DNA from 3 places in the Streptomyces sp. NPDC048637 genome. Region 1 is predicted to be linked to each of the others. Evidence: riboswitches for the same ligand, from Rfam matches in the RefSeq annotation. Region 1 holds a riboswitch; each other region holds the start of a gene.
The links. Region 1 has a riboswitch for thiamine pyrophosphate ahead of thiC (phosphomethylpyrimidine synthase ThiC). Riboswitches for the same ligand answer to the same signal wherever they lie in the genome.

Region 1 (9,400 bases):
GGTTGTTGGGGTTGCAGACGAAGATCAACCGGGTCCGGTCGGTGATCGCGGCAAGCATCGCCTCCAGGTCGTGCACCTCGCCCGAGGTCAGCGGGACCTGCACGGCCGTGGCGCCGGAGACCTGGGTGATGATCGGGTACGCCTCGAACGAGCGCCAGGCGTAGATCACTTCATCACCGGGCCCGGCCGTCGCCTGGACCAGCTGCTGGGCCACCCCGACCGACCCGGTGCCCGTCGCCAGATGCTCCACCGGCACCGAGAACCGCTCGGACAGCTCCGCCATCAGGCCCGTGCAGGCCATGTCCGGGTAGCGGTTGACGGCCCCGGCAGCGGTCACCGTGCTCTCCAGGACGCCCGGCAGCGGCGGATAGGGGTTCTCGTTGGAGGACAGCTTGTATGTGACGGGGCCGCCGACCGCCGCCGGCCGACCCGGCTTGTAGGTGGGGACGCCGTCCAGCGCAGCACGCAGCTTCGGGGTCTTCTCGCTCACCGCAGGTCCTCCTCGACCGTCCGCTCATCTCCAATACTGCACACCTTATGAGGATTGACCCGTTCGGCGGCAGCCCCGACCCGGCGGCAGCACCTCTCCACTCTCCGGACGGCCCTCCGGAGAGCCCCGCGCAAAACCCCCTGGGAGCGCTCCCCGAACCGGCGCGCGCCGGTGGCTTACGCCGTGGCGCGCATCCCCCGTCAAGGTGACTTGAGACCACTTCGGGACCGGAACCGATCGACAGGTGAAGGCGGAAAATCTCCCGCATAATGATCACTATTCACGTCAACTCCCTTTATTTTGCAGGGAATTGATGATTGATCACCGTGCAGAAACGTGCCTTTCCACAGCCGTTGGTGGCCCCCCGTGAATGCGCCTCACGAGCCCTACTATCGGCTCGCCATGACAGCAGCAGGGAAGCACCAGGTGAGCCGGTCGACCGGTCGCCGGCTGGGGCGGGCGGGCATCCGGGACGTGGCCGCCGCAGCCGGTGTGTCGATCACGACTGTCTCCGACGCGCTCAACGGCAAGGGCCGGCTTCCGGATGCCACCCGTAGCCATGTCCGCGAGGTGGCCGACCGGCTGGGCTACCGCCCGTCCGCAGCCGCCCGCACCCTCCGTACCGGTAAGTCAGGGCTCCTCGGCCTGACCGTGACCACGTACGGGGACGAACCCTTCACCTTCACCGAATTCGCCTATTTCGCGGAGATGGCCAGAGCCGCCACCTCCGCGGCCCTGGCCCGCGGCTATGCGCTGGTCATCCTCCCGGCGACCTCCCGCCACGACGTGTGGTCCAACGTCGCCCTCGACGGCACCGTCGTCATCGACCCCGCCGACGGCGACCCCGTCGTCACCGAACTCGTCCGGCACGGCATCCCCGTCGTCTCCGACGGCCGCCCCGGCGGCGCACTGCCCGTCACCGGCTGGGTCGACAACGATCACGAGGCGGCCGTCCTCGGTCTGCTCGACCATCTCGCCGACGCCGGCGCCCGCCGCATCGGACTCCTCACGGGCAACACCACCGACACCTACACCCGGCTGTCCACCACCGCCTATCTGCGCTGGTGCGAACGGGTCGGCCAGGATCCGGTGTACGAGTCCTACCCGGCACACGACCCGTGCGCGGGGGCCGTCGCCGCCGACCGGCTGCTGGCCCGCCCGGACCGCCCGGACGCCGTCTACGGGCTCTTCGACCCCAACGGCACGGACCTGCTCGCCGCCGCCCGGCGCTACGGCCTGCGGGTGCCGGAGGACCTGCTGCTGGTCTGCTGCAGCGAGTCCACCCTCTACGCCGCCACCGAACCTCCGATCACCACGCTGTCCCTCAAACCGCGCCGCATCGGCACCGCCGTCATCCAGATCCTCATCGACGCCATCGAAGGGCTGGACCACGGCCGGCCCATCGAACAGGTGATACCTACCGATCTCATCGTCCGTGCCTCGTCCCAACGACGGTCACCGAGAACGACCGTCAGCCCGCCACGGGGACCGGCCGGCGACTGAGGGTGCTCCCACATACGGACGACCGGGCGTTCTCTTCCACGAGGAAAAAACAGGGCGATCCCGGGACAAATCAGCCGCGAACGCCGGGCTCCGGCGGATTGACCACCCCCGGGTGCGTCACAACCCGCGACCAGCATTCCTATGATGGGCGCACGACACCGCGGACCGCCGTCGACCAGGCAAAGGTCCGAGAGGTGCACGGCGGCGCGACGGTGGAGGGGTCGATGACTCAGGGGGCCAGTCTGGGACCCATGGTGCGAACCATGGCGGGAGAAACTCCGGCGCCTGCTCCGCCGCCCGGAGTGCCTTCCGGCACGCCCGCCGGGTCCCCCGCGCCGCCTGTCGGCCCGCCGCTCCATCTGCCCGCCGGTGCCCCTGCCGCGCCGCCGGCCGCGCCCCCCGTGGCGCCGCCGGCCGAGCTGCCCGAGGAGTACACCCCGACCGCGCGTGACCTCCCGGTCATCGCCCCCGGCCGTACGGACACCCTGATCGACCGCCCGGCGGTCGTCCCGGTGCCCGAACCGGCCACGGACCCCGACGCGCCCGAGGGCATGGGCCCGCTGTACGTCGTCGGCGATGTGCACGGCTACTACGACGAGCTGCGCGAGGCGCTGGCCGCCGAGGGCCTGATCGACGCCGACGGCAACTGGGCGGCGGGCAACGCCCGGCTCTGGTTCCTCGGCGACTTCACGGACCGCGGCCCGGACGGGATCGGCGTCATCGACCTCGTCATGCAGCTCTCCGCGGAGGCCGCAGCGGCCGGCGGCTACTGCAAGGCCCTGATGGGCAACCACGAGCTCCTGCTGCTGGGCGCCAAGCGGTTCGGCGACACCCCCGTACAGTCCGGCGCCGGCACCGCGTCCTTCCAGGCCGCCTGGCTCCTCAACGGCGGCCAGAAGACCGATATGGACCGCCTGGAGGACCACCACCTCCAGTGGATGGCCCGGCTGGACGCCGTGATGGAGGAGGACGGGCATCTGCTCGTGCACTCCGACACCACCGCCTACCTCGAATACGGCGACTCCATCGAGGCCGTCAACGACACCGTCCACGACGTGCTCACCCGCAGCGACGCCGACGAAGTCTGGGATCTGTTCCGGAAGTTCACCAAGCGCTTCGCCTTCCGCGACGAAGCCGGCTCGGAAGCCGTCCGGGAACTCCTCGATGCCTACGGCGGCGACCGCGTCGTCCACGGCCACAGCCCGATCCCGTATCTGCTGGGCGAGGTCGGCACGGAGGACGGCGAGAGCGACGGCGTCGCGGTCGACGGTCCGCATGTCTACGCCGACGGTCTGGCCATCGCCATGGACGGCGGCATCACGATGGCCGGAAAGCTATTGGTCGTTCAACTTCCCTTGGCTGGCTGAGGGTTGTACGGGTAGTCGTACGCCAGGCCGGCCGACGGGCGGTCAGGACGAAAACGGGGGACGGCACCGGCGGAAACCGGTCGGTGCATTACTCAATTTCCGCAAACTCTCTGTCACCCCGCGCCGGAGTCGCTCTACCATCGGGGCTATCCGTAGCAGGCTCTCCTCCGTTTCCGCCCACTGCCCGGCCAACGCCGGCCGTACGGCCCTACGGAGCATCGGGGGATGCACATGAACAGCGCTCCGCACCTGCTGAACGAGGACCGCGCGGAATTTGCGCGGATCCTCGATGAGGCGCTGCGTACCGCCCCATACCGCGCGGACGGCCTGACCGCCGCCGCGGGAGACCCTCTCCACACCGAGCAGTTGCGCACGATGGCACTCAGCGCGACCACCGCCATCGCTGCCTGCGCCGCGGCCGAATACCAACGCTATGTGCAGCTCCGCGCCGCATTGCGCGCGCCGGCGCCCACCGCGTCCGTCGCCGATACGGGCGGCGAGGAGCAGAACGCGGCCGATGACGGGAGACCAGGACCGGACAGCGACGCGGTCATCGACGAGGCCGAAAGCACCGGCGCCGGGCTGACCGCCATGATCGCCGTGCTCGCCCCTGTGCTCGCCGGCATCGCCGCGGTCCTGTTCCTCCTCATCGGGTATGTGCTGCGCGCCCTCAGCCCCGACAAATCCCTGGCCCAGCCGCTGATCAGCGTCGGCTGGATCTTCGCGGCGCTGACCGCGGCGGGCACCCTGGTCGCCATGGCCGGTCTGGTCATCACGGCGGTGCGCAACGGCGCGTCCGCCCAGGTCGCCGGAGCCGAGGGATCGGCCGAGGCACTGGACCAGGCCCGCGAGGCCTGGCGCCGCGCCCTTCTGGAGCGCGGTCTGCTGCCGTTTCTCCGAGCGGCTCTCGCCGACCCCACAGCCACCCCGGACGACGACCCGGCCCGCTACGTCCCGCGCCGCACCACGTCCCCCGAGAGCCGCATCCCGACCCTCGGCTACACCCGCCCCGAGTTCACCAGCCCCGACAGCGGCGCCTCGGGATCCCGCCCGCGCTACTCCAGCCCGGACTTCACCAGCCCCGATTACGGCGGGCCGGATCATCACCCGGATTAGGGCGGGCCGGACCACCACCCCGATGAGGGCGGGCCGGACCATCACGGCTCCATGGAGCTCCTGTCCCTGCGGTGCCGACCATCATCCCGCTCTGCTCGTGATCGCCCGGACAGTCCCTCGGCGCCCCCTAGGACGGTGGTACGCAGCAGACGAGTGTGGTGGAGGCACCGCCGGAGCCCCCACCACACGCCGTCAGCCGATCAGTCCGCCAACGGCAGGTACACCCGGTTCCCCGCCGCCGCGAACTCCTTCGACTTCTCGGCCATTCCGGCCTCGGGGTCGAGTGCCAGGTCGCCGCCGTGTTCGCGGCGGATGTCCTGGCTGATCTTCATCGAGCAAAACTTCGGGCCGCACATCGAGCAGAAGTGGGCCGTCTTCGCCGGTTCGGCGGGCAGCGTCTCGTCATGGAAGGCGCGAGCCGTGTCCGGGTCGAGGGCCAGGTTGAACTGATCCTCCCAGCGGAACTCGAAACGGGCGTCGGAGAGCGCGTCGTCCCATTCCTGAGCGCCCGGGTGGCCCTTGGCCAGGTCCGCCGCATGGGCCGCGATCTTGTACGTGATGACGCCGGTCTTGACGTCGTCGCGGTCCGGCAGGCCCAGGTGCTCCTTGGGCGTGACGTAACAGAGCATCGCGGTGCCCCACCAGGCGATCATCGCCGCGCCGATACCGGAGGTGATGTGGTCGTAGGCGGGCGCGATGTCGGTGGTCAGCGGGCCGAGCGTGTAGAACGGGGCCTCTTCGCAGATCTCCTGCTGGAGGTCGATGTTCTCCTTGATCTTGTGCATCGGGACATGTCCCGGGCCCTCGATCATGGTCTGTACGCCGTGCCGCTTGGCGATGGTGTTCAGCTCGCCGAGCGTCCGCAGCTCCGCGAACTGCGCCTCGTCGTTGGCGTCCGCGATGGAGCCGGGGCGCAGACCGTCACCGAGCGAGTAGGTGACGTCGTAGGAGGCGAGGATCTCGCAGAGCTCCTCGAAGTGCGTGTAGAGGAACGACTCCTGGTGGTGTGCCAGGCACCAGGCGGCCATGATCGAACCGCCGCGGGAGACGATGCCGGTCTTGCGGCGGGCCGTGAGGGGCACATAGCGGAGCAGCACCCCGGCGTGCACCGTCATGTAGTCGACGCCCTGTTCGGCCTGCTCGATGACGGTGTCCTTGTAGATCTCCCAGGTCAGCTCCTCGGCCTTGCCGTCGACCTTCTCCAGCGCCTGGTAGAGGGGGACGGTGCCGATGGGGACGGGGGAGTTGCGCAGCACCCACTCGCGGGTGGTGTGGATATTGCGGCCGGTGGACAGATCCATCACCGTGTCGGCGCCCCAACGGGTCGCCCAGGTCATCTTCTCCACCTCCTCCTCGATGGAGGAAGTGACCGCCGAATTGCCGATGTTGGCGTTCACCTTCACCAGGAAGTTCTTGCCGATGATCATCGGCTCGATCTCCGGGTGGTTGATGTTGGCCGGCAGCACCGCACGGCCGGCCGCGATCTCGTCGCGGACGAACTCGGGCGTGACCTTCTCGCGGAGGGCGACGTACTCCATCTCCGCGGTGATCTCGCCACGCTGGGCGTAGGCGAGCTGGGTGACCGCGGCGCCGTCACGGCCGCGGCGCGGCTGCCGGGGACGGCCGGGGAAGACCGCGTCGAGGTTCTTGAGTCCGCCGCGCGGCGAGGTGTGCTTGAGGCCGTCGTCCTCGGGCCGCATGGGGCGGCCCGCGTACTCCTCGGTGTCGCCGCGGCCGATGATCCAGTTCTCCCGCAGCGGCGTCAGGCCACGGCGGACGTCGGTTTCGATATTGGGGTCGGTGTACGGCCCTGACGTGTCGTAGAGCGTCACGTCCTTGCCGTTGGTGAGGTGCACCCGCCGGACCGGCACCCGAAGGTCCGGGCGCGATCCGGAGACATAGCCCTTGTGCCAGCCGATCTGCGGCTTTTCGCCACCGTTGGCACCCTTTTCGGGCGTGCGTGCATCCTGCAGAGTCATGAGACCCAACTCCCTACGCCGGCATTACCCGGTAACAGGTTCGGCGGTCGACGCAGCGGCTTCCGTCCGCCGGCGTTTCACGTGAAACGCCGCTGGGACGGAGGTCAGCGCCCTCTCAGCCCGGTGCTCCGAGCTCCCGCGATTGCAAAGTGCCACCACGGTAGCGGCCGATGTGGCGCGGTGAACAGTGGGCCCCTTGAGTTCTTGCGATGATCGGGCGGTGTCCCCTCACGAGTCCCACCATCACTCCGCGCCGCACTCCCATGCGCACGGCCATGGTCCTGCCGCGCCCGTCTCCCGACATCTGCGCAAGGTCATCGCGGCGGTACTGATCCCGTTCGCGGCCGCGGTGGCGGTCGGCCTGGTCGTGCTCTGGCCGGGCGGTGCACCGCCCCACAAACCGTCAGGGGTCGGCTTCGACCAGCCCACGGAGACGGCCAGAGTGGTCAAAGTGGTGGAGGTGAACTGTGCGGATGTCCATGCCGAACAGCAGCCCCAGCCCCCGTCGCCGACGGGGCAGCCACCGACCGGGGGAGCGGACAAGGGCAAGCCCTGCCAGCAGGCGACGATCGAAGTCACCACCGGGGAGAACAAGGGGCGCACCTTCCAGACGGTGGTGACACCGGACGCGCTGCGCCACTACACCACCGGCCAGGAGGTGGTGGTGGCGTACTCCCCCAAGGCGCCGAAGGATCTGCAGTACTCGGTCAGCGATGTCGACCGGTCGCTCCCGATGTGGCTGTTGGCCGCGATCTTCGCCTTCGCCGTGGTGATCGTCGGCCGGCTGCGCGGCCTACTCGCCCTGGTGGCGCTGGCGGCCAGCTTTGTGGTCCTGACGCTGTTCATCCTTCCGGCGATCCTGCAGGGCTCCAATCCACTGGTGGTGGCGGTGGTCGGCGGCAGCGCGATCATGCTGATCGCGCTGTACCTGTGCCATGGGCTGACGGCCCGTACCTCCGTGGCCGTGCTCGGCACGCTCGCCTCACTGCTGCTGATCGGGCTGCTCGGCTCGGTATTCATCGGCTGGGCGCTGCTGACCGGCAATACTGACGACACGACCGGGCTGGTGCACGGTCTGTACCCGGATATCGAGATCCGCGGTCTGCTGCTGGCGGGGATCATCATCGGCTCGCTGGGCGTGCTCGACGATGTGACGGTGACCCAGACCGCCGCGGTCTGGGAGCTCAAGGAGGCGGACCCGTCGGCCGGCTGGCGCAAGCTGTACGGCGCCGCGATGCGGATCGGCCGGGATCACATTGCGTCCGTCGTCAACACCCTTGTGCTGGCCTACGCGGGCGCCGCACTGCCGCTGCTTTTGCTGTTCTCGATCGCACAGAGCAGCGTCGGCACGGTCGCTTCGAGCGAGGTGGTTGCGGAGGAGATCGTCCGTACGCTCGTGGGCAGCATCGGACTGGTCGCCGCGGTGCCGCTGACCACCCTGCTGGCCGCGCTGGTCGTCTCGGCGGACCGGAAGCAGCAGAAGGAGCAGAGCGCGCCGACGGACGTCTTCACGGAAGCCGGACAGGGAGCCGGGACCGGAACCGGGGCGGGGTCCGGGGCCGGGGTTACCGGCGGCGTGCCGGCGAGCCCCACGGGTGGCCGGCCGGGACGACGTGGGGGACGCGGCAAGCGACGTAAGCAGTAAGGACGGGAAGGCCGGCGCGGGGGAGGGCCGACGGGGGCCGGGTCAGCCGGCCGGGGCCTCCGTGAGGATCTGGTCCAGTACGGCCTCCAGGGTGTCGCAGACCTCTTCCTTACCCAGCGGCACCAGCCGGTCCGTACGGTCCAGGAAGGCGACCAGCGGCGCCGCACTCACCCGGAACAGCGCACGCTCGGCGCCGACTTGAAGGCTGATGAGGACATCGCTGAGGTGCTCGGGGGAGGCCGGCTCGATACGCACATCGCCCTCACCGGACGGCCGGCTCAGCCCGTCCAGCAGCAGCTCCCGGCCGAATGCCCAGGTCACCGGCGCATCGCCGGGCAGGTCGAAGGTGAGGCGGACGGCGTACGGATCGGCGCTGGCGAAGTCCAGCTCCACCGGAATCCGGAACGCAAGCTCCTCCGAGACGACGAAGCTCATGATCACTTCTGCCTGAACTGTGTCGGTCATCAACCACTGCCCCGCACTTGATCGGAGATGGCCGGGAAACAACCCCCGTAGCCCTATTGGCGCCATCGTCTGCCACGTGCCAGCAGATCACAAGGAGTGAGTTTTCAGATACTGATAGAGAAGGCGAGTGTCGTTAGTGTCGCCTCCGCCATTTTCCGTAGTCGGTCTGTAACGGACCGCAATCGACGCAGTTCGTCCACGGGCAGGGAAACCGCCAGCGTCGCGACGGCCGCCCCGACCTGGACGGGGATGGCGGAGCACACCGTGCCCAGGGCATATTCCTGCCGCTCGTAAGCGACTTGGCGACGACGCACCGTATCCAAACGATGCAGCAAATCGTCCTCAGTTCGCACGGAAAAGGGCGTTATCGACTGGACGGGATGGCGTGCCAGATGCTCCTTCCTCGTTGTCTCGTCAAGCTGCGCGAGCAGGCATTGCCCGATGGCATGGGCATGGGCGGTGGTTCGGAAGTCGACCCACTCCACGACCGGTGGCCGCGCCGGGTCGTCGGTCACCGCCACCACCTCCACTTCACCCTCCCGGTAGACAGCGAAGTAGACGGCGGCGCCCAGTACCTGGCCCGCCAGGGCCAGCGCCTCGGAGATATGGGCCCGTTGCCGGCGCCTGGCCCCCGCCCCGCCGATGGCCTCGGCCGCCTCGCCGAGGACGAAGACACCGTTCTCACGCTGGAGATAGCCCTCGTGCGTCAGGGTCCGCAGCAGGTGGTAGGTCGTCGGCAGCGGCAGCCCGGCTTCTCTCGCCAGCTGCTTGGCGGGCGCGCCGTCGGCATGCGCGCCCACCGCCTCCAGTAGCCGGAGCGCCCGCTGTACCGATC
Region 2 (9,400 bases), on a different contig from region 1:
GTGGTCGCGGATCCGCAGATTCCTCCAGCGGCGGCGGCAGCGGCGGGCGGAGAAGCGGCCGGCCGCGGTGGACGGTGCGGCACCTCCGGTGACCTGACGGCGGGCTGCCGCCGGTGGCGCGCGGGCGCTGTCGGGCCCGGCCTTCCACAGCCGTGCGGGCGTTGTCAGTGGGTCCGGATAAAGTCGCAGGCATGGCACGGATTGCGGTGATCGGCGCCGGGATGGGCGCGATGGCAGCCGCTGCCCGGCTGGCCGTCGCGGGCCACCGGGTGGCGGTGTTCGAGCGCGGCGCGACGTATGGCGGCGCGGTGCGGCGGCTGGCACGGGACGGCTTCGCCTTCGATACGGGGCCGGGGCTGCTGCATCTGCCGGCCGTCTACCGCGATCTGTTTCTCAAGACCGGCCGGGAGCCGTTGGAGAGCTGTATCGAGCTGTCCCAGGTCGACCCCGCGGCCCGGCATGTCTTCGCCGACGGCACGGCCGTCTCGCTGCCGAACGCCTCGCGGGCCGGGGTGCTGGCGGCCCTGGACGAGGCGCTGGGCGCGGGCTCCGGGGAGCGCTGGAGCGAGCTGGTGGGCCGCGCCCGCGATGCCTGGGACGCCACCCGCCGGCCGCTCCTGGAGGAGCCGCTGTGGCAGGACTGGCGGGTGCTGGGGCGCGATCCGTATCCGGCGGTGCGCAGACGCGGCCTGTTCGGCCGGGGCAAGGGCCCCACGACCGCCACCCTCGCCGAGGTGGCCCGCCGCGAGCTGGCCGATCCCCGGCTGATCGCGCTGCTGGAGAGCCATGCGCTGGCGTACGGCTTCGACCCGCGCAGCGCCCCGGCGAGCGCCGTCGTGCTGCCGTACATGGAGCAGACCTTCGGGAGTTGGTACCCGCGCGGCGGTATGGGGGCGCTGGCCGACGCGCTGTACGAGCGCTGTGTGGCGCGCAAGGTGGAGTTCAGCTTCGGCGCGGCGGTGACCGGGATCGTGGAGAAGGACGGCCGGGCGGCGGGCGTCGAGCTGGCCGACGGCCGGGTGTCCGAGGCGGAGTTCGTGGTCGCGGGCGTCGACCCGGTGCGGCTCGTGGAGCTCTGCCGGGGGCGGGAGCCGTGGGGTGCGGACGATGTCCGCCCCGCCCTGGGGCCGGGTGACCGTGCCACCGGACGGCTCACGGTCTGTCTCGCGCTGCGCGGCGCGCGCCCCGGGGACGCCGCGCATCGGACGGTGGTCCATGCTGCGGACCGCACGGCCGAGTTGGAGGGCGTGTTCGGCGACGGGTCCGGGCCGCGGACCCCTTGTGACCGGCCCACGGTGACGGTGCTGCGCCCGGACGACCCGACCACCCGGCCGGACGATGCCCATGAGGCCGTGACCCTCACCGCGACGGTGGCTCCGCACGGGCCGGTCGACTGGCAGGACGGGGAGGCCGTGGCGGCCGGCGCGGAGCGGATGACCGAGGTCGCCGAGGCCGCGGTTCCCGGGCTGCGGGAGCGGGTGCTGTGGCGGGAGGTGCTACCCCCGGCGGACGACGCGCTGGTGCCGGGACCGGCGCTGGCGGGCCAGGAGGGCCGGTTCCTGCGGCCCGGCAACCGCACCCGGATACCGGGGCTCTACGCGGTCGGTGGCTGGTCGCACCCGGGCGGCGGGCCGGCGCATGCCGGGATGTCCGGCGCGATCGTCGCGGGCCTCATCGTGAACGGCGACGACTGGCACGGCTCGACGTGAAGCACGGCTCCACCTGAGGCGCAGCTCGACGTGAAGCACGGCTCCACCTGAGGCGCAGCTCGACGCGTGGCACGGCTCGATGCGAGGCGCGGCTCGACGCGAGGCACGGCTCCACCTGAGACACGGCTCGACGCGATGCGCAGCTCGACGTGAGGCACGGCTCCACCTGAGGCACGGCTCGACGCGATGCGCGCCTCCACCTGAGACACGGCTCGACTGAAGGGAAGGGTGACGGGCCGCGGGGACCCGTAGCACCGTCCGGCCGGTCATCCGGCCGCCGGCTCAGTAGCGGTACTGCTGCCCGTCGTAACCCGGCTGCTGGTAGGGCGGATAGGGCTGCTCGGGCGGGAGTTCACCGTCGCGCTGCTGGGGGACCCAGACGCCGCCGGGCGGGGTCTCCCCGTAGCCCTGGCCCGGGTACTGGCCCAGCGGCTGCCCCTGGCTGTCGTACTGCTGCGCGGCGTAGGGCGGTTGGGCGTAGGGGTCCGGCTGCGCGTACGGGTCGTAGGGCGCGGCGTACTGCTGGGTGCCGAGGTACGGGTCTGCGTAGGGCGCCTGCCCGCCCTGGCCCAGGCCGTCGCCGTATGCCGCGTAAGGGTCGGCATAGGGGTCCTGGGCGCCGGGGCCCTGGCCGTAACTGCCGTCGTAGGCATAGCCGTTGCCGTCGCCGTTCCCGTTGCCCGCGGCGCCGTTGTAGGCGTCGTAGCCGTAGCCGTTCTGCTGGGCGCGGGCATCGGGACTGTAGATGCCGTACTGGCCCGTCTCGTCGGGCATCGGCTGCGGGGCGTAGACGGCGGTGGCGTCGGCCCGTGCCGCGTAGTCGTCCTGGACCGCGAACGGCTGGGTGGCGTAGGCGTCCTGGTCCTGCTGCGGCTGGTAGGGGTCCTGGCCGCGGTAGCCGTCGTCGGCGTTGTAGTTGTAGGAGCCCGGCCCGCCGTAGGAGCCCTGCCCGGCAAAGGTTTCCTGCGCGGCGAAGGGCTCCTGTGCGACGAAGGTCTCCTGCGCGGCGAAGGCGTCCCGGCTCTGGAAGCCGCCGGTGCTCTCGAAGGTGTCCGGGCCCCCGTCGAGGACCGGGCCGGTGCCGTCGGTGGGCGGTACCGCCTCCAGGCCGGAGACCTGCAGGGTCGGTTCGGCGGACGGCGGACCGGCCGGGCGGGCCCGCCGGCGCCGGCTCTCACCGGGCTTGCCGCCCAGGGACCAGCCGGTGGTGAAGCCGCGGCGGAAGGAGAGCGTCACATTCGTCTGCCCGATGGCGAAGGCGATCAGGCCCAGCCCGATCACGATCACCGAGGGGATGATCACGCCGATGACCACACCGAGGAAGCCGGTGAAGGCGACCAGTCGCCAGCGCAGCCGCGCCTTGTACTGGAGCAGCACCTCACCCAGCAGCCACAGGGCGACCAGACCGAATGCGATGTAGAGGATCGTCCAGCCCATATACGCCCCTCTTCCGCCGCTCGCCGGCCACCGTGATCAGGACTGCTGGTGCAGGCCCAGATTCTCGTAGATTTCCAGGGTCGCCGTGGAGTGGTTCAGGGTAATGAAGTGCAACCCGGGAACATCCTCGGCCATCAAGCGTGCGCACAGTTCCGTTGCGTACTCGATCCCAATGGAGCGTACCGCCGCGGGGTCGTCCTTGACGGCCAGGATGCGCTCCGCAAGCTCGGGCGGGAAAGCCGCGTTGCTGAGCTGAGCGAACCGTTCGATCTGGCGCACGTTCGTCACCGGCATGATCTCCGGAATGATCGGCGTGGAGCAACCCGCCGCCGCAACCCGGTCCCGGAGCCGGAAGTAGTCCTCCGGGTAGAAGAACATCTGGGTGATGGCGAAGTCCGCACCGGCCCGGCACTTGGCGACGAAGTGTGCCACATCGGTGTCCCAGTCCGCCGAGCGCGGATGCATCTCGGGGAAGGCCGCGACGCCGACGCAGAAGTCGCCGGACTCCTTGATCAGCCGGACCAGGTCGGCGGCGTAGCCGACGCCGTCGGGGTGCCTGACCCACTCGCCCATCGGGTCACCGGGCGGGTCGCCGCGCAGCGCGAGCATGTTGCGGATCCCGGCGCCGGCGTACTGGCCGATGATGTTGCGCAGGTCCGCCGTGGAGTGGTTGACCGCGGTCAGATGGGCGACCGGGGTCAGGGTGGTGTCGGTGGCGATGCGCTCAGTGGCGCGCACCGTGCCGTCACGGGAGGTGCCGCCGGCGCCGTACGTCACGGAAACGAAGGTCGGGGAGACGGCCTCGATCCGACGAATGGCGTTCCACAGGGTCCGCTCACCCTTCTCGGTCTTCGGGGCAGCGAACTCGAACGAATAGGACTGCTTGCCGGAAGCGAGCAGTTCGCGCACCGTGTGCGCACGATCAGTCCTGGTGGAAGCTGTACCTAGGGCCATACCGGCAGGTTAACCACCGGCCGGGCGCACACCAACCGGCATCGGCGTAATGCCTGGTTGGTCGGCTTCGTGTCCACTGGTTGGACATTTTCCGGTCGCCAGGACGACAGGAAAGTTTCCCTCGCCCGCAAGTCGCCGCCGCGAAGTGATCCCGGTCACCCCGGGAGCTTCTGGGCGTCCCAGGTCCGGATGCGCTTGGCCAGGGAGGCGGCCGCAGCTCCCGGATCGTCCGCCTCGGTGATCGCGCGGACCACGACGACCCGACGGGCACCGGCCCGCAGCACCTCGTCCAGATTCCCGGCGTCGATCCCGCCGATCGCGAACCAGGGGCGCTCGGGGGCCCGGGCAGCCGTATGGCGGACCAGGTCGAGGCCGGGGGCGTGGCGGCCCGGCTTGGTGGGGGTGGGCCAGCACGGGCCCGTGCAGAAGTAGTCCACACCGGCCTCGGCGAGCGCGGCGTCCACCTCGGCCTCGGCATGGGTGGAGCGGCCGATGAGGATGTCCGGGCCGAGGAGGGCGCGGGCGGCCGGCACCGGCAGATCGCCCTGGCCGAGGTGCAGCACCTCGCTGCCGATCGCATGGGCGACATCCGCCCGGTCGTTGACCGCCAGCAGCTTTCCGTGCCGCCGGCAGGCGTCCGCGAAGACCTCGAGATGCCGGAGCTCCTCTCCGGCCTCCATGCCCTTGTCGCGCAGCTGGACGATGTCCACGCCCGAGGCGAGCACCGTGTCCAGGAACTGCGGGAGATCGCCCTGCCGCTTACGGGCGTCCGTGCAGAGATAGAGCCGGGCGTCGGACAGGGCCTGTCGTGCGGTGCTCATCGGGCGGCTTCCCCCCAGGTCGGGGGCGTACGGCCGGGCCTTCCGGCACGTACGCCCCTCGGGTGCGGTTACGGATGCGGGTGCGGCGGCCGAGCGCGCCGCGCCGGGCGGGTCAGACGGCGAGCGCCTGGGCCCGGCGCTTCACCTCCGTACCGCGATTCTCGCGCAGCGCCTGGGCAGGCGTGCCGGGCAGGCTCTCATCCGGGGTGAACAGCCACTCCAGCATCTCCACGTCAGTGAAGCCGTCGTCCTTGAGGAGGGTGAGGGTACCGACGAGGCCCTTGACCACCTTGTCGTCCTGGATGAAATCGGCGGGCACATGCAGCGCCCTGTTCTCGCCGCGGCGCACCGCGATCAGCTGGCCCTCCTTGACCAGCTGCCGCACACGCGTCACCTCGACGCCGAGCTGTTCGGCGATGTCGGGGAGGGTGAGCCAGGCGGGGACGAGTCCATCGATGTTTGCGTCAATCTCGGTCACAGGACAAGCCTGCCACCTCGCACTGACAGCCGGTAGCCGGGCATCGCCATCAGGGGCTTCCTGCACACCGGCGGGTGACGGCGCAAGGGGCTGTCCGACAGGCCGGCAGCCGGCGGTCACAGGGCGGGCCGGCGCCCGCTACACGGCCGCGGACTTCAGCGGCACCGACGCATTCGCGGCCCGCTCACGGTCCAGTACGACGCCCCGCTCGATCAGCTTGCGCCCCTGGGCGAGGTCCCGCGGCCGCCCCACGGCCAGCAGCGCGACGAGCCGCCCCTCCCGCAGCCAGATCACCGACCAGGCGGCCCCGGCCGGGTCACCGCGCCAGACCAGCTCGTCGGCGTTCCCGTGATGGCCCGCGTACTGCACGAACCGGCCGAACTGCTCGGACCAGAAGTACGGCACAGGGTCGTAGACCAGCCCTTCGGCGTCGCCGCGGGCAATGTTCTCGGCGACCGTACGGGGGCCCTGGAGGGCGTTGTCCCAGTGGTGGATCAGCAGGCGGGTGCCGTAGCGGGCCGATGGGAAGGAGGCGCAGTCGCCCACCGCGTAGACGTCGGCCACGGAGGTGCGCAGCTGGTCGTCGGCGAGGACGGAGCCGTCCTGCGGTGCGACCTCGACGCCCGAGCCGGCCAGCCAGGCGGTCGCGGGCCGGGCGCCGATCCCGATGACCACCGCGTCGGCCGGCAGGGTCGTGCCGTCCGCGAGGGTGACCGCGCCCGCGGTGACGGACGCCACCCGGGCACCGGTGCGCAGCTCGGCACCGGCGTCCGTGTACCAGCCGGTCATATGGGCGGCGACCTCGGCGGGCAGCGCACCGGCCAGCGGGCGGTCGGCGGCCTCGACGACGGTGACCGCGCAGCCCGCCTCGCGTGCCGCGGTCGCGAACTCGGCGCCGATCCAGCCGGCCCCGACGACCACGATCTCGTGCTGGGCGGCGAGCACCGGCCGCAGCCGTTCGGCGTCGTCCAGGGTGCGCAGCAGGTGAACGCCGGGCAGGCCCTCACTGCCGGGCAGCACGATCGGGTCGGCACCGGTGGCGATGACCGCGTAGTCGTAGGAGACCGGTCCGCCGGCCGTCTCGACGACATGGGCGTCCGGCAGCAGGGCGGTGACCGGGCGGCCGAGATGGAGCTCGATGCCGAGCGCGGCGAAGTCGACGTCGAAGGTGGAGCCTTCGGCCTTGCCCAGCAGGACCGCCTTGGACAGCGGCGGCCGGTCGTAGGGCTGGTGGGGCTCGTCGCCGAGGAGCGTGATCGCGCCGCGCCAGCCCTGTTCGCGCAGGGCGACCGCGGTCTGCACTCCCGCGATTCCCGCGCCGACGATCACGACGCGCGGCGTGCGGTCAGGGGCCTGGGAGGACTTGCTCTGCTCGCTCACCCGATCACTCTAGGACGGTCCGTGACGCCGCTCGCAGCAGCACGCAAGGAGATCTCTGACACACCGTCACGATCGGCCGTCCCGGGGTGCGGGCCCCGGGTAGCCGCGGAGCGTGGCCTTACGGCGCGTCGCAGCCCCGTATTAGGGTGATGGATACACGCACTCGCGGGAGCCCGGGCGGACCGGGCTGAGAGGGAGGCTGGCCGGCCTCCGACCGTACGAACCTGATCCGGGTCATGCCGGCGAAGGGAGGGGCTGGAAGCCCATGCATTCATCCGCCACACCGTCGGGAGCGGCCGCGCCGGGTCCCGATGTACTCGTCCTCGGCGGCGGCATCATCGGCCTGGTCACCGCCTGGCGGGCGGCCGGCCGCGGGCTGACCGTCGCGCTGGCCGACCCCGCGCCCGGCGGCGGCGCGGCCCGGGTCGCCGCCGGGATGCTGGCCGCGGTCACCGAGCTCCACTACGGCGAGCAGACCCTGCTGGGCCTCAATCTCGCCTCGGCACAGCGCTACCCCCGTTTCACGGAAGAGCTGGAGGAGGCCGCCGGGCAGCGGATCGGCTACCGGCGGTGCGGCACCCTGGCCGTCGCGCTGGACGCCGACGACCGCGCCCATCTGCGCGAGCTGCATGCGCTGCAGACCCGCTCGGGGCTGGACTCGCAGTGGCTCACGGGGCGCGAGTGCCGCCGTCTGGAGCCGATGCTGGCCCCCGGGGTGCGCGGCGGGCTGCGGGTGGACGGCGACCATCAGGTCGATCCGCGGCGGCTGGTGAGCGCCCTGCTGGCCGCCTGTGAGCGCGCCGGAGTGGCGTTCCACCGGAGCCCGGCCGCGCGGCTGACGGTCAGCGGCGGGCGCGCCACGGGCGCCGAACTCGCCGACGGCACACGGCTGTCGGCGGGTCAGGTCGTGCTGGCCGCGGGCAGCCAGAGCGGCCGTCTCGCCGGCGTCCCCGACGAGGTGCTGCCGCCGGTGCGGCCGGTCAAGGGCCAGGTGCTGCGGCTGCGGCTGCCGGACGTGCCGGCCGGCAGCCCCGCCTTCCTGTCGCGCACCGTACGGGCCGTCGTCCGCGGCGGGCCCCTCTACCTGGTGCCGCGGGAGAACGGCGAACTGGTCGTCGGCGCCACCAGCGAGGAGCTGGGCTGGGACACCACGGTGACCGCGGGCGGGGTCTACGAGCTGCTGCGGGACGCCCACGAGCTGGTCCCCGGCATCACCGAGCTGCCGCTGGTCGAGACCTGCGCCGGGCTGCGCCCCACCGCCCCCGACAACGCGCCGCTGCTCGGGCCGACCGAGCTGCCCGGCCTCCATCTGGCCACCGGCCACTTCCGCAACGGTGTCCTGCTGGCGCCGGTCACCGGTGACGCGATGGCCGAAGTGCTGGCCACCGGGAGCCTCCCCGAAGAGGCCCGCCCCTTCTCCCCCGTGCGCTTCTCCCCCGCCACCCCGGGACCGGAGCGCACCCGTGCCCCCGAGGAGCAGCCCGTATGAGCGAGCGCAGTGACCGAACGGTGAAGAGGTACGCGGGTGGCCACGGCACACCCGCCCAACGAAGCGAGGCCGGCGCATGAGCGCGTCCACCGTGTCCGTGTCCGTCAACGGCGAGGCCCGTGCGATCCCCGGCGGACTCACCCTCGACCAGATCGTCGCGACGCTGTCCCAGGCACCCGCCGGGGTGGCCGCGGCGGTCAACGAAATCGTGGTGCCGCGCACCCAGTGGCCCACCACCCCACTCGGCGACGGCGACCGCGTCGAGGTACTCACCGCAGTCCAGGGAGGCTGATCCGCAGACATGGCCGACGATCCGCTCACTCTTGCCGGCACCACCTTCGACTCCCGTCTGATCATGGGGACCGGTGGTGCGCCCAGCCTCGACGTCCTGGAGCGGGCGCTGCTCGCCTCCGGTACGGAGGTGACAACGGTCGCCATGCGGCGGCTGGATCCGACCGTGCAGGGCTCGGTGCTGTCCGTACTGGAACGCCACAGCATCCGGGTACTGCCGAACACCGCGGGCTGCTTCACCGCGGGTGAAGCGGTGCTCACCGCCCGGCTCGCCCGGGAAGCGCTCGGCACGGACTGGATCAAGCTGGAGGTCGTCGCCGACGAGCGCACCCTGCTGCCCGACCCGATCGAACTGCTCGACGCCGCCGAGACCCTGGTGGACGACGGTTTCACCGTGCTGCCCTACACGAACGACGATCCGGTGCTGGCCCGCAAGCTGGAGGACGTGGGCTGCGCCGCGATCCTGCCGCTGGGCTCGCCGATCGGCTCCGGGCTGGGCATCCGCAATCCGCACAACTTCCAGCTGATCACCGAGCGGGCCGGCGTCCCGGTCATCCTCGACGCGGGCGCGGGAACGGCGTCGGACGTCGCGCTGGCCATGGAGCTGGGCTGTGCGGCGGTGATGCTGGCGACCGCGGTGACCCGTGCGCAGGAGCCGGAGCTGATGGCGGAGGCGATGCGGCACGCGGTCGCCTCGGGCCGGCTGGCCTATAGGGCGGGCCGGATCCCCCGCCGTCACTTCGCGCTGGCGTCCTCGCCCACGGAGGGCGTACCGGACCTCGACCCGGAACGGCCGGCGTTCTAGCCCACGTTTTTGGCTGTCTCGCCGTTTCGCCTGCGG
Region 3 (9,400 bases), on a different contig from region 1:
GGTCTGCTCTCCGGGCTGGGGTTCGGCGCGCTCGGTGTGGGCGTACGGGTGCTGAACGGTGTGGAACCCTTCCACCTGCCGTCCCTGCTCGGCGACCCCGCTCTCTACGCGATTCTCGTCGCCGGTATCGGGGGCATGTACCTGCACACCGTCGCCCTGCAGATCGGCTCGGTGAACGGCGCCACGGCGGCGCTGGTGGTGGGCGAGACGGTGGTCCCCGGCATTCTCGGGGTGCTGTGGCTGGGTGACTCCTCCCGTCCGGGCTTCGCCTGGGTCGCGGTCCTCGGCTTCGTGGTGGCGGTGGCCGGCGCTGTCGCGGTCGCCTGGTTCGGCGAGCCGGAGCCGGAGCCCGGCGCACCTCAGGCCGGGTCATCGGAGGCCGACGAGCTGCCCACGGAGGCCGCGGCCCGCTGAGGCCGCCGCCGCGCCTGCACGGCGCAACTGCCGGACGTGGGGCGCCTGGTGGCGGCCCACGGCCCGGCGCCCCACCGGATGCCCCGCCGCGCGGTCAGCCCGCCGGGGCGGAGGCGTCCAGCACCACCACGTCCTGCGCATGGAAGGCGATGCCCACCCGCTCGCCCACTTCGGGCGCGTCCCGCAGTGCGCAGGCCGCCTCCACCTGCGGTCCGCCGGAGGGCTGGAGCAGCAGCGCGACATGGGTGCCGCGGAAGGTACGGGCCGCGACCGTGCACGGCAGGCCCTCCGGGGCGGCCGTCAACCGCACACCGGCCGGCCGTACCAGCAGCCGGCACGGCCCGTCCGGGGTGGCTGCCGGGACGGGCACCTTCCCCCAGGGGGTGGCGGCGGCCTCGCCCTGCACCGTCGCCTCGACCACGTTGTCGAAGCCGAGGAAGCGGGCGACGAATTCGGTCGCGGGCCGCTGCCAGACCTCCAGCGGGGTGCCGGTCTGCGCGATCCGGCCGTCCTGCATCACCACGACCCGGTCCGCGAGCGCAAAGGCCTCGCCCTGGTCGTGGGTGACGGCCAGCACGGTCGTGCCCAACTCGTGGAAGAGCCGGCGGAGTTCGACGACCAGCCGTTCGCGCAGCCCGCGGTCGAGCTGGCCGAGGGGCTCGTCCAGCATCAGCAGACGGGGGCGCGGGGCCAGGGCGCGGGCCAGGGCGACCCGCTGCTGTTCGCCGCCGGACAGGGACGCCACGGCGCGCCGCTGGGCGCCCGGCAGCCCCACGAGGTCCAGGAGTCCGGCGACCGTACGCTCCTGGTCACCGCGCGAGGAACGCCGCATCCGCAGCCCGAAGGCGACGTTTCCCGCGACATCGCGCTGCGGGAAGAGCTGGTGGTCCTGGAACATCAGGCCGACCCCGCGCCGGTGTGTGGGCACTCCCGACTGATCCCGCCCCTCCAGCAACACCTGCCCCGCGTCGGCCTGTTGGAGCCCGGCGACCACTCTCAGCAGGGTGGACTTGCCGCTGCCGCTCGGCCCCAGGACGCATACGATTTCGTGGGCGGCGACCTCCAGGTCCACCGCGTCCAGCGCGGGGCGGCCGCGGCTGCCGAAGCGGACGGTCACCCCGCCCAGCCGCAGCAGCTCCTGCGCCGTGGTGCCGGCCTGTGCCGTCATCTAGAACTCCCCGGATCGGTCGATGGGTCGCAGGCGCTCCAGTACCAGCAGGGCGGCGGCGCACACCACCATCAAGATGGTCGACAAGGCCATCGCCTGCCCGTAGTTGAGCTCCCCCGCACGCCCCAGCAGCCGGGCCACGGCGACCGGCAGCGTCGGCTGGTCCGGCCGTGCGATGAAGACCGTCGCGCCGAACTCACCGAGCGACACGGCGAAGGCGAAGCCCGCGGCGATCAGCAGCGCCCGCCGCACCATCGGCAGGTCGACCTCGCGCCACACCCGCCAGGGCGAGGCGCCGAGTACGGCGGCCGCCTCCCGCAGCCGGCCGTCGACGGCCCGGAGGACCGGCAGCATCGTCCGGACCACGAACGGCACCCCCACCAGCGCCTGGGCGAGCGGGACCAGCCACCACGAGGCGCGCAGGTCGAGCGGGGGTTCGTCGAGGGTGATCAGAAAGCCGAAGCCCACGGTCACCGCGGAGACTCCCAGGGGCAGCATCAGCAGCACGTCGAAGCCGCGGACGAACCGGCTGACCACGGGGGTCCGCCCGGACGGGCCGCGGCGCAGCCTCGGGAGGGTCAGGGCGGCGGCCGCCAGTCCGCCCACCACCAGCGCGATCACGGTGGCCGCGGCCCCGTAGGCGAGGGAGTTCCACAGGGCGTCGAGGGGGGCGACGGCGAAGGTGCTGTCGGCGCTCGCGGCGGAGCTCAGCGAGGTGTAGAAGACCGCTCCGTAGCCGTCCGGCCCGGCGAACGACCGCTCGACGAGCACCACCAGCGGCACGAGCAGCAGCACGGCGATGACGGCGAACGTCCCCCACAGCAGCGCCCACTGGCCACCGCCGCGCGGCCGGCGGGCCGTCTGCGACGCGTCCACGAGCCGGAGCGCGGATTCCCGGCGGCGCACGGTCCAGGCGTGCAGCGCCAGTACGCCCAGCACCGCCGCGAATTGGATCATGGTGAGGACGGCGGCCGTCGGCAGATCCAGGAAGTCCGCGGTCTGCCGGTAGATCTCCACCTCCAGCGTGGAGAAGGTGGGGCCGCCGAGAATCTGCACCACCCCGAAGGAGGTGAAGGTGAACAGAAAGACCATCAGGGCGGCGGCCGCGACGGCCGGCCCCAACGCGGGCAGCGTGACCCGCCGCCAGGCCTCGAACCGCCCGGCGCCCAGCACCCGCGCCGCCTCTTCCTGACGCGGATCGAGCTGTCCCCAGAGCCCGCCGACGGTCCGTACGACCACGGCGTAGTTGAAGAAGACATGCGCCAGCAGAATCGCCCACACCGAGGTGTCCAGGCGCACGCCCCACAGGTCGTCCACCAGTCCGCCCCGCCCGACCAGCGCCAGGAAGGCCGAGCCGACGACGACGGTCGGCAGCACGAACGGCACCGCCACGACCGCCCGCAGCAGCTGTTTGCCGGGGAAGTCGAAGCGCGCGAAGACATAGGCGCCGGGCAGCGCGACCAGCAGCGTCAGCCCGGTCGAGGCCGCCGCCTGCCAGACGGTGAACCACAGCACCTGCACGACATCCGGGTCGCTCAGCACCGCGCCGAACCGGCTGAGCTGCCACTGCCCGCCGTCCTTGAGCCCCCGTCCGACGATCGCCACCACGGGATAGGCGAAGAACAGCGCGAAGAAGGCGAGCGGCACCGCCATCAGGCCGAGCCGCACCGCCGTCCCCCGCGCGGGCCTGCCGCGCCGGGCGCCCGTGACGTCCGCAGGCGCTACTTCAGAACGAGTGAGGACCACTGCTTGATCCACTGTTCGCGGTTCTTGGTGATCGTCTCGGGGGCCAGTGTCGCCGGCTTGTCGATCGTCGTGCCGTACTTGGTGAACAGCTCCGGCACCTCGGCATCCTTGCGGGCCGGGTTGACGAACATCTGCAGCGGTACGTCCTCCTGGAACTCCTTGCTCAGCAGGAAGTCCAGCAGCGCCTTGCCGCCCTTCTCGTTCTTCGCGCCCTTGAGCAGACCGCCGAACTCGATCTGCCGGAAGCAGGTGCCGGTCGCGACACCGGTCGGTGCCTCCTTGGGCGCGGGCTTCTTGCCGAGCACCTCGGCGGGCGGGCTGGAGGCGTAGGAGACCACCAGCGGCTTGTCGCCCTTGCCCTTGCCGGCCGCGGAGCCGGAGAACCGGTCGTAGTAGGCCTGGTCCCAGCCGTCGACGACCTCGACGCCATTGGCCTTGAGCTTCTTCCAGTAGTCCGGCCAGCCCTTTTCGCCGTACTTGGCGATGGTGCCGAGCTGGAAGGCGAGTCCCGGGGAGGAGGTGGCGGCGTTCTCCGTGACGAGCAGCCCCTTGTACCGGGGCTTGAGCAGATCGTCGAAGGTCTTCGGCGGCGCGATCTTGTGCCGGTCGAAGTAGCCGCGGTCGTAGTTGACGCAGATGTCGCCGTAGTCGAGCGGGGTGACCCGGTGCTCGCCCTTGTCGAGCTGCAGCCCCGCCGGGACGCTCTGCAGCCCCTTGGCCTGATACGGGCTGAAGAGGCCCTCGTCCAGACCGCGCGAGAGCAGGGTGTTGTCGATCCCGAAGAAGACATCGCCCTGGGGGTTGCCCTTGGACAGGATCGCCTGGTTCACGGCCTTGCCGGCGTCCCCGCCCTTGAGCATCGTGACCTTGTAGCCGCTCTTTTTCTCGAAGGCGGCCAGCACGGACTTGGAGACGCGGAACGAGTCATGGCTGACCAGCGTGACGGTTTTGGCGTCCGCACTCCCGCCGCCCGAGCTGCCGCACCCGGCGAGGGCGGCCATACCGACCGCGGCGACGACCGCCGTCGCGGTGATCCTGCTGGTGGTGCTCACTGAGTTCCTCCTGGCTGGCCAGGAAGAGACGCGGCCCTGCCCGATGTCCGCCGTTCCCGACGTCCCAGGACGTACGGAGCGGACTTCGGGCAGGGCGCAACAGCATGAGTGACGACCGAACTTCCTACCCGGAATGACCCGGGCGAGGTTCAAGGGTCTGCGGGCACCGTAGGACTACGGCGCTTCCGCACTCTCAGCGCTGTGGCGCTCCCCTGTCGGAATATGCATTTGTTCGACCACACGGTACCAGCGGGCGGTCAGCGTTCCGAGGCCGCGAGCTGCCCGCAGGCACCGTCGATCTCCTGGCCGCGGGTGTCGCGGACCGTCACCGGCACCCCGTGCGCCTCGATGGCCTGGACGAACGCCCGCTCGTCCTCGGGACGCGACGCGGTCCACTTCGAGCCGGGCGTCGGGTTCAGCGGAATCAGGTTCACATGGACCCGCTTGCCCTTCAGCAGCCGGCCCAGCAGATCACCGCGCCATGCCTGGTCGTTGATGTCCCGGATCAGCGCGTACTCGATGGAGATCCGGCGGCCGGACTTCTCGGCGTACTCCCACGCCGCGTCCAGCACCTCCCGCACCTTCCAGCGCGTGTTGACGGGCACCAGCGTGTCGCGCAGCTCGTCGTCCGGGGCGTGCAGCGACACGGCCAGCCGGCACTTGAAGCCTTCGTCGGCGAACCGCAGCATCGCCGGGACCAGGCCGACCGTGGAGACGGTGATACCCCGCTGGGACAGCCCCAGCCCGTCCGGCTCGGGATCCGTCAGCCGCCGGATCGCGCCGACCACCCGCTTGTAGTTGGCGAGCGGCTCCCCCATCCCCATGAAGACGATGTTGGACAGCCGCGCCGGTCCGCCGGGCACCTCACCGTCGCGCAGCGCACGCATCCCGTCGACGATCTGGTGCACGATCTCGGCGGTGGAGAGGTTACGGTCCAGTCCTGCCTGGCCGGTGGCACAGAACGGGCAGTTCATCCCGCAGCCGGCCTGCGAGGAGATGCACATGGTGACCCGGTCCGGGTAGCGCATCAGCACCGACTCGACGAGCGTCCCGTCATGCAGCTTCCACAGCGTCTTGCGTGTGGTGTCGTCGTCGCACGAGATGTGCCGCATGACCTTCATCAGATCCGGCAGCAGCTCGCTCGCCAGCTTCTCGCGCGCCGCGGCCGGGATGTCGGTCCACTGCGCCGGGTCGTGCGCATAACGGGCGAAGTAGTGCTGCGACAGCTGCTTGGCGCGAAACGGCTTCTCTCCGATCGCCGCCACCGCCTCGCGACGCTCGACGGGGCTGAGATCGGCAAGGTGCCGCGGAGGCTTCTTGGCCCCGCGCGGCGCTACGAAAGTGAGTTCTCCGGGTGCAGGCATGGTCCGTCCAGTGTGGCAGATCGTTTACGGGGGCCCAGGTGCGGCAGTGTCCCGCGCCCGGTGGGTGCCGATCATGCGCGGTCATCGCGCACCGAAGCAGGGGTCATCGCGCACCCAAGCAGGGGCAATCGCGCGCCGAAGGGCGGCACTCGCTCACCGAAGGGACGCAGCAGGCGTGTCCGCAGCCCGGTGCCTTCGTTGGCCACCGCGCCGTGGTGGCTGGTGTGGGGTACGTCAGGAGCGTGGAACAGTGGCCGTGACCCGTTGGATCGTGACCAACCTCCCTTCCTGGTTGCTGTTGGCAGGCCTCGTCGTCGTGATCGCCGGCGGGACAGCGGCCGTCCAGGCGACGGTCCGGCACCGCATCCCCCGCCTCAAGCGGGGCGAGCAGAACGAGATCGCGCAGTTCCTCTTCCCCGTGGTCGCGGTCGTCTACGGATTCCTCATCGGCTTCATCGTCCTCGCGCTCTGGGGTCAGGTGAACACGGCAGACCAGACGACGCGCACCGAGGGCGCGATGGTGACGCAGCTGGCCATGGGCAGCGAGGTGTTCGGCACGGCCGAGAGCGCGCGGATCAGGCAGAGCCTGTTGGCGTACGGACGCGCGGCGGCGGCCGAATGGTTCAGCGCCGCGGCCGGCGATACCGCACCCGAGGCCGAACACGCGCTGAGCCGCCTCCACAGCACGTACGAGAGCATTCAGCCCCGCAACGACACCCAGCGGGCCTTCCTCGCCAGCTCGCTCGCGTCCCTGAAGGAACTGAGCCTCGCACGCACCGAACGGCTGCTCCAGGCACGCACCAACCTCGGGCCACCCCTGTCCCTGTGGATGGCGGTCCTGCTGACCAGTGCACTGGTCCTCGGGTTCTCCGCCACCTTCGGCTCCGAGCAGGCTCTGATCCACTACGGGATGGTCGCGGCGGTGAGCGTCCTGGTTGCCACCAACCTGTTCCTCGTCACGGAACTGTCGTATCCCTACCTCGGTGAGTTCGCCACGTCGCCGGAGCCACTGCGCGGGGCGGTCCAGTTCTTGTCGTCGCCCCAGTAGGCGAGGCCGGGGGCCAGGACGGTGAGCTCTGCGGCCGTCGGCTGGGTCGCTCACGAGCGGGCCGAGGCGAGGTGGCCGGGCGGCCGGACCGCCCTCAGACATGCGGAGAGGGGTCCGCCACACAAGGTGGCAGACCCCTCTGGGCCATCGGAGGAGCGGCGCGGCGCGCGGGAGAGGTCGACGGGGAAGAATGCCTCTCCACCCGCCCTCACCTGCGAGGGCCCTGCGATCAGCCGGCTCCCACAAAGACCACGAACAGCAGCCAGACGACAGGCGCGGTCGGCAGCAGGGAGTCGAGCCGGTCCATGATGCCGCCGTGGCCGGGGAGCAAGGTGCCCATGTCCTTGATGCCGAGGTCCCGCTTGATCATGGATTCGCCGAGGTCGCCGAGGGTTGCGCTGGCCGCGACGGCGAGGCCGAGCAGCAGGCCCTGCCACCAGGCGCCGTCCGTGATCAGGAACTCCATGCACAGCGCGCCGGCCGCCATCGCGAAGAGCACCGCGCCGACGAGTCCCTCGCGGGTCTTGCCGGGGCTGATGCGCGGGGCGAGCTTGTGCTTGCCGAACCGCCAGCCGACCGCGTACGCCCCGGTGTCGCTGACGACCGTGAGCAGCAGGAACGTCAGCACCCGCTGCGGCCCGTCGGCCTCGGCCGCGAGCATCAGCGCCACGAACGTCGCGAGGAAGGGCACGTAGAACGCCGCGAAGACGCCGGCGGTGACGTCGCGCAGATAGTTCTCGGGTGCCTCGGTCATCCGCCAGACGAGTACGGCGAGCGCGGTGAGCGCCATCGCCACCCAGGCCCCCTCGGCGCCGCGGACATATCCGGCGACCACCATGGCGGTGCCACCGACCGCGAGCGGCACCAGCGGCACCTTGATGTCCTTGCGCTCCGCCAGCCGCGAGGTCAGCTCCCACAGGCCCACGACAACGGCGATCGCTATCACGCCGATGAAGACGGGCTTGTAGACGAAGAGCGACGCAACAATGATCGCGCCGAGGCCGACACCGACCCCTATGGCAGCGGGCAGGTTGCGGCCCGCGCTCTTCTTCTTCGGCTTCTCTGAGTCCGGCGAGTTGTCGGACCCGGAAAGAGAGGTGGGCATGGGCTCCTGCGGCTTTTCGTCGCGGAACAGGGGGCCGCTCCGTCGAGCAGCCCCCCGGTCGTCCAGGTGGTCCCGGCTATCCCGGATGTCCCGATGTTCCCGGTTGTCATCCTGGTATCCGCCTTGCCCGGGCACAAAGGGCATGGGCCGAGTCTGCGCCGCATCGCCCCAGTCGTACACCGGACCCGCCGGGGCGGGGGGCGCCGCTCCGCGAAGCGAGGGGGACGGTCCGTGATCGGGCGGTCCCCATTGACCGGCGCCGGGCGGGGCCCCCCAGGAAGGCTCGTTCATCAGACCTCGAGGAGCTCGGATTCCTTGTGCTTGAGCAGCTCGTCCACCTGCGCGACGTACTTCGCGGTGGTGTCGTCGAGCTCCTTCTCGGCGCGGCGCACCTCGTCCTCGCCGCTCTCCTTGTCCTTGACCAGCTTGTCGAGGGTCTCCTTGGCCTTGCGCCGGACGCTGCGGATCGAGATCTTCGCGTCCTCGCCCTTGTTCTTGGCGACCTTGATGAACTCCTTGCGGCGCTCCTCGGTCAGCTCCGGGAACGTCACTCGGATGATGTTGCCGTCGTTGCTCGGGTTGACGCCGAGGTCGGAGTCACGGATGGCCTGCTCGATGTTGCGCAGCGCGCTCTTGTCGAACGGGGTCACCACGGCCATCCGCGGTTCGGGAACCGAGAACGACGCCAGCTGGTTGATCGGCGTCATGGCGCCGTAGTAGTCCGCCACGATCTTGTTGAACATCGCCGGGTGCGCACGCCCGGTGCGAATCGCGGCGAAGTCCTCCTTGGCGACCACGACGGCCTTCTCCATCTTCTCCTCGGCCTCGAGGAGGATCTCTTCGATCACCACTTGCTCCTGGTCTTTTCGGTAAGAAGCAGAGCCTCGCCCCTGCCGCGCGTCTTCTCCTGCACGGTGTCCGACCGGCAGGCAGTTGTCCATCCCCGTACCGAGGTCTTCCCCCGGCCGGGAGTTGCCGCCCGTATGGGCCGATGCCCGTACGGAATCGCGGCAGTTGAGGCCGTCAGGCCCGGGTGTCCTGATCGCTGACGAGCGTGCCGATCTTCTCACCCTTCACCGCGCGCGCGATGTTGCCCTCGGCGAGCAGTTCGAACACGAGGATCGGGAGCTTGTTGTCCCGGCACAGCGTGATGGCGGTGGCATCGGCGACCTTCAGGTCGCGGGTGATCACTTCGCCGTATTCGAGGGCGTCGAACTTCACCGCGTCCGGGTTCTTCTTGGGGTCGGAGTCGTAGACCCCGTCCACCCCGTTCTTGCCCATCAGCATGGCCTCGGCATCGATCTCCAGGGCGCGCTGGGCGGCGGTGGTGTCGGTGGAGAAGTACGGCATGCCCATGCCGGCGCCGAAGATGACGACCCGGCCCTTCTCCAGATGGCGCACCGCGCGCAGCGGAATGTACGGCTCGGCGACCTGTCCCATGGTGATGGCTGTCTGGACGCGGGAGTCGATGCCCTCCTTCTCCAGGAAGTCCTGGAGGGCCAG

Region 2: another riboswitch for thiamine pyrophosphate. It lies ahead of thiO (glycine oxidase ThiO); the one in region 1 lies ahead of thiC (phosphomethylpyrimidine synthase ThiC).
Region 3: another riboswitch for thiamine pyrophosphate. It lies ahead of AB0C46_RS23820 (thiamine ABC transporter substrate-binding protein); the one in region 1 lies ahead of thiC (phosphomethylpyrimidine synthase ThiC).

What each region holds. Positions count from the first base shown of each region.
Region 1 covers NZ_JBEZHQ010000002.1:98,607-108,006, reverse strand. The annotation lists gene hisC (histidinol-phosphate transaminase) at 1-490, opposite strand, end outside; gene AB0C46_RS03300 (LacI family DNA-binding transcriptional regulator) at 893-1,993, shown strand; gene AB0C46_RS03295 (metallophosphoesterase) at 2,257-3,360, shown strand; gene AB0C46_RS03290 (hypothetical protein) at 3,586-4,476, shown strand; gene thiC (phosphomethylpyrimidine synthase ThiC) at 4,677-6,455, opposite strand; TPP riboswitch at 6,449-6,605, opposite strand; gene AB0C46_RS03280 (YibE/F family protein) at 6,676-8,100, shown strand; gene AB0C46_RS03275 (SsgA family sporulation/cell division regulator) at 8,143-8,565, opposite strand; gene AB0C46_RS03270 (IclR family transcriptional regulator C-terminal domain-containing protein) at 8,670-9,400, opposite strand, start outside.
Region 2 covers NZ_JBEZHQ010000045.1:76-9,475, reverse strand. The annotation lists gene AB0C46_RS35190 (DUF4126 domain-containing protein) at 1-97, shown strand, start outside; gene AB0C46_RS35185 (NAD(P)/FAD-dependent oxidoreductase) at 192-1,709, shown strand; gene AB0C46_RS35180 (hypothetical protein) at 1,992-3,146, opposite strand; gene metF (methylenetetrahydrofolate reductase [NAD(P)H]) at 3,183-4,100, opposite strand; gene thiE (thiamine phosphate synthase) at 4,256-4,921, opposite strand; gene AB0C46_RS35165 (Rv2175c family DNA-binding protein) at 5,034-5,399, opposite strand; gene AB0C46_RS35160 (FAD-dependent oxidoreductase) at 5,538-6,779, opposite strand; TPP riboswitch at 6,935-7,047, shown strand; gene thiO (glycine oxidase ThiO) at 7,045-8,268, shown strand; gene thiS (sulfur carrier protein ThiS) at 8,345-8,560, shown strand; gene AB0C46_RS35145 (thiazole synthase) at 8,570-9,364, shown strand.
Region 3 covers NZ_JBEZHQ010000020.1:36,865-46,264, forward strand. The annotation lists gene AB0C46_RS23805 (hypothetical protein) at 1-414, shown strand, start outside; gene AB0C46_RS23810 (ABC transporter ATP-binding protein) at 509-1,582, opposite strand; gene AB0C46_RS23815 (iron ABC transporter permease) at 1,583-3,235, opposite strand; gene AB0C46_RS23820 (thiamine ABC transporter substrate-binding protein) at 3,304-4,380, opposite strand; TPP riboswitch at 4,484-4,604, opposite strand; gene rlmN (23S rRNA (adenine(2503)-C(2))-methyltransferase RlmN) at 4,638-5,744, opposite strand; gene AB0C46_RS23830 (hypothetical protein) at 5,995-6,792, shown strand; gene AB0C46_RS23835 (phosphatidate cytidylyltransferase) at 7,022-8,188, opposite strand; gene frr (ribosome recycling factor) at 8,188-8,745, opposite strand; gene pyrH (UMP kinase) at 8,921-9,400, opposite strand, start outside.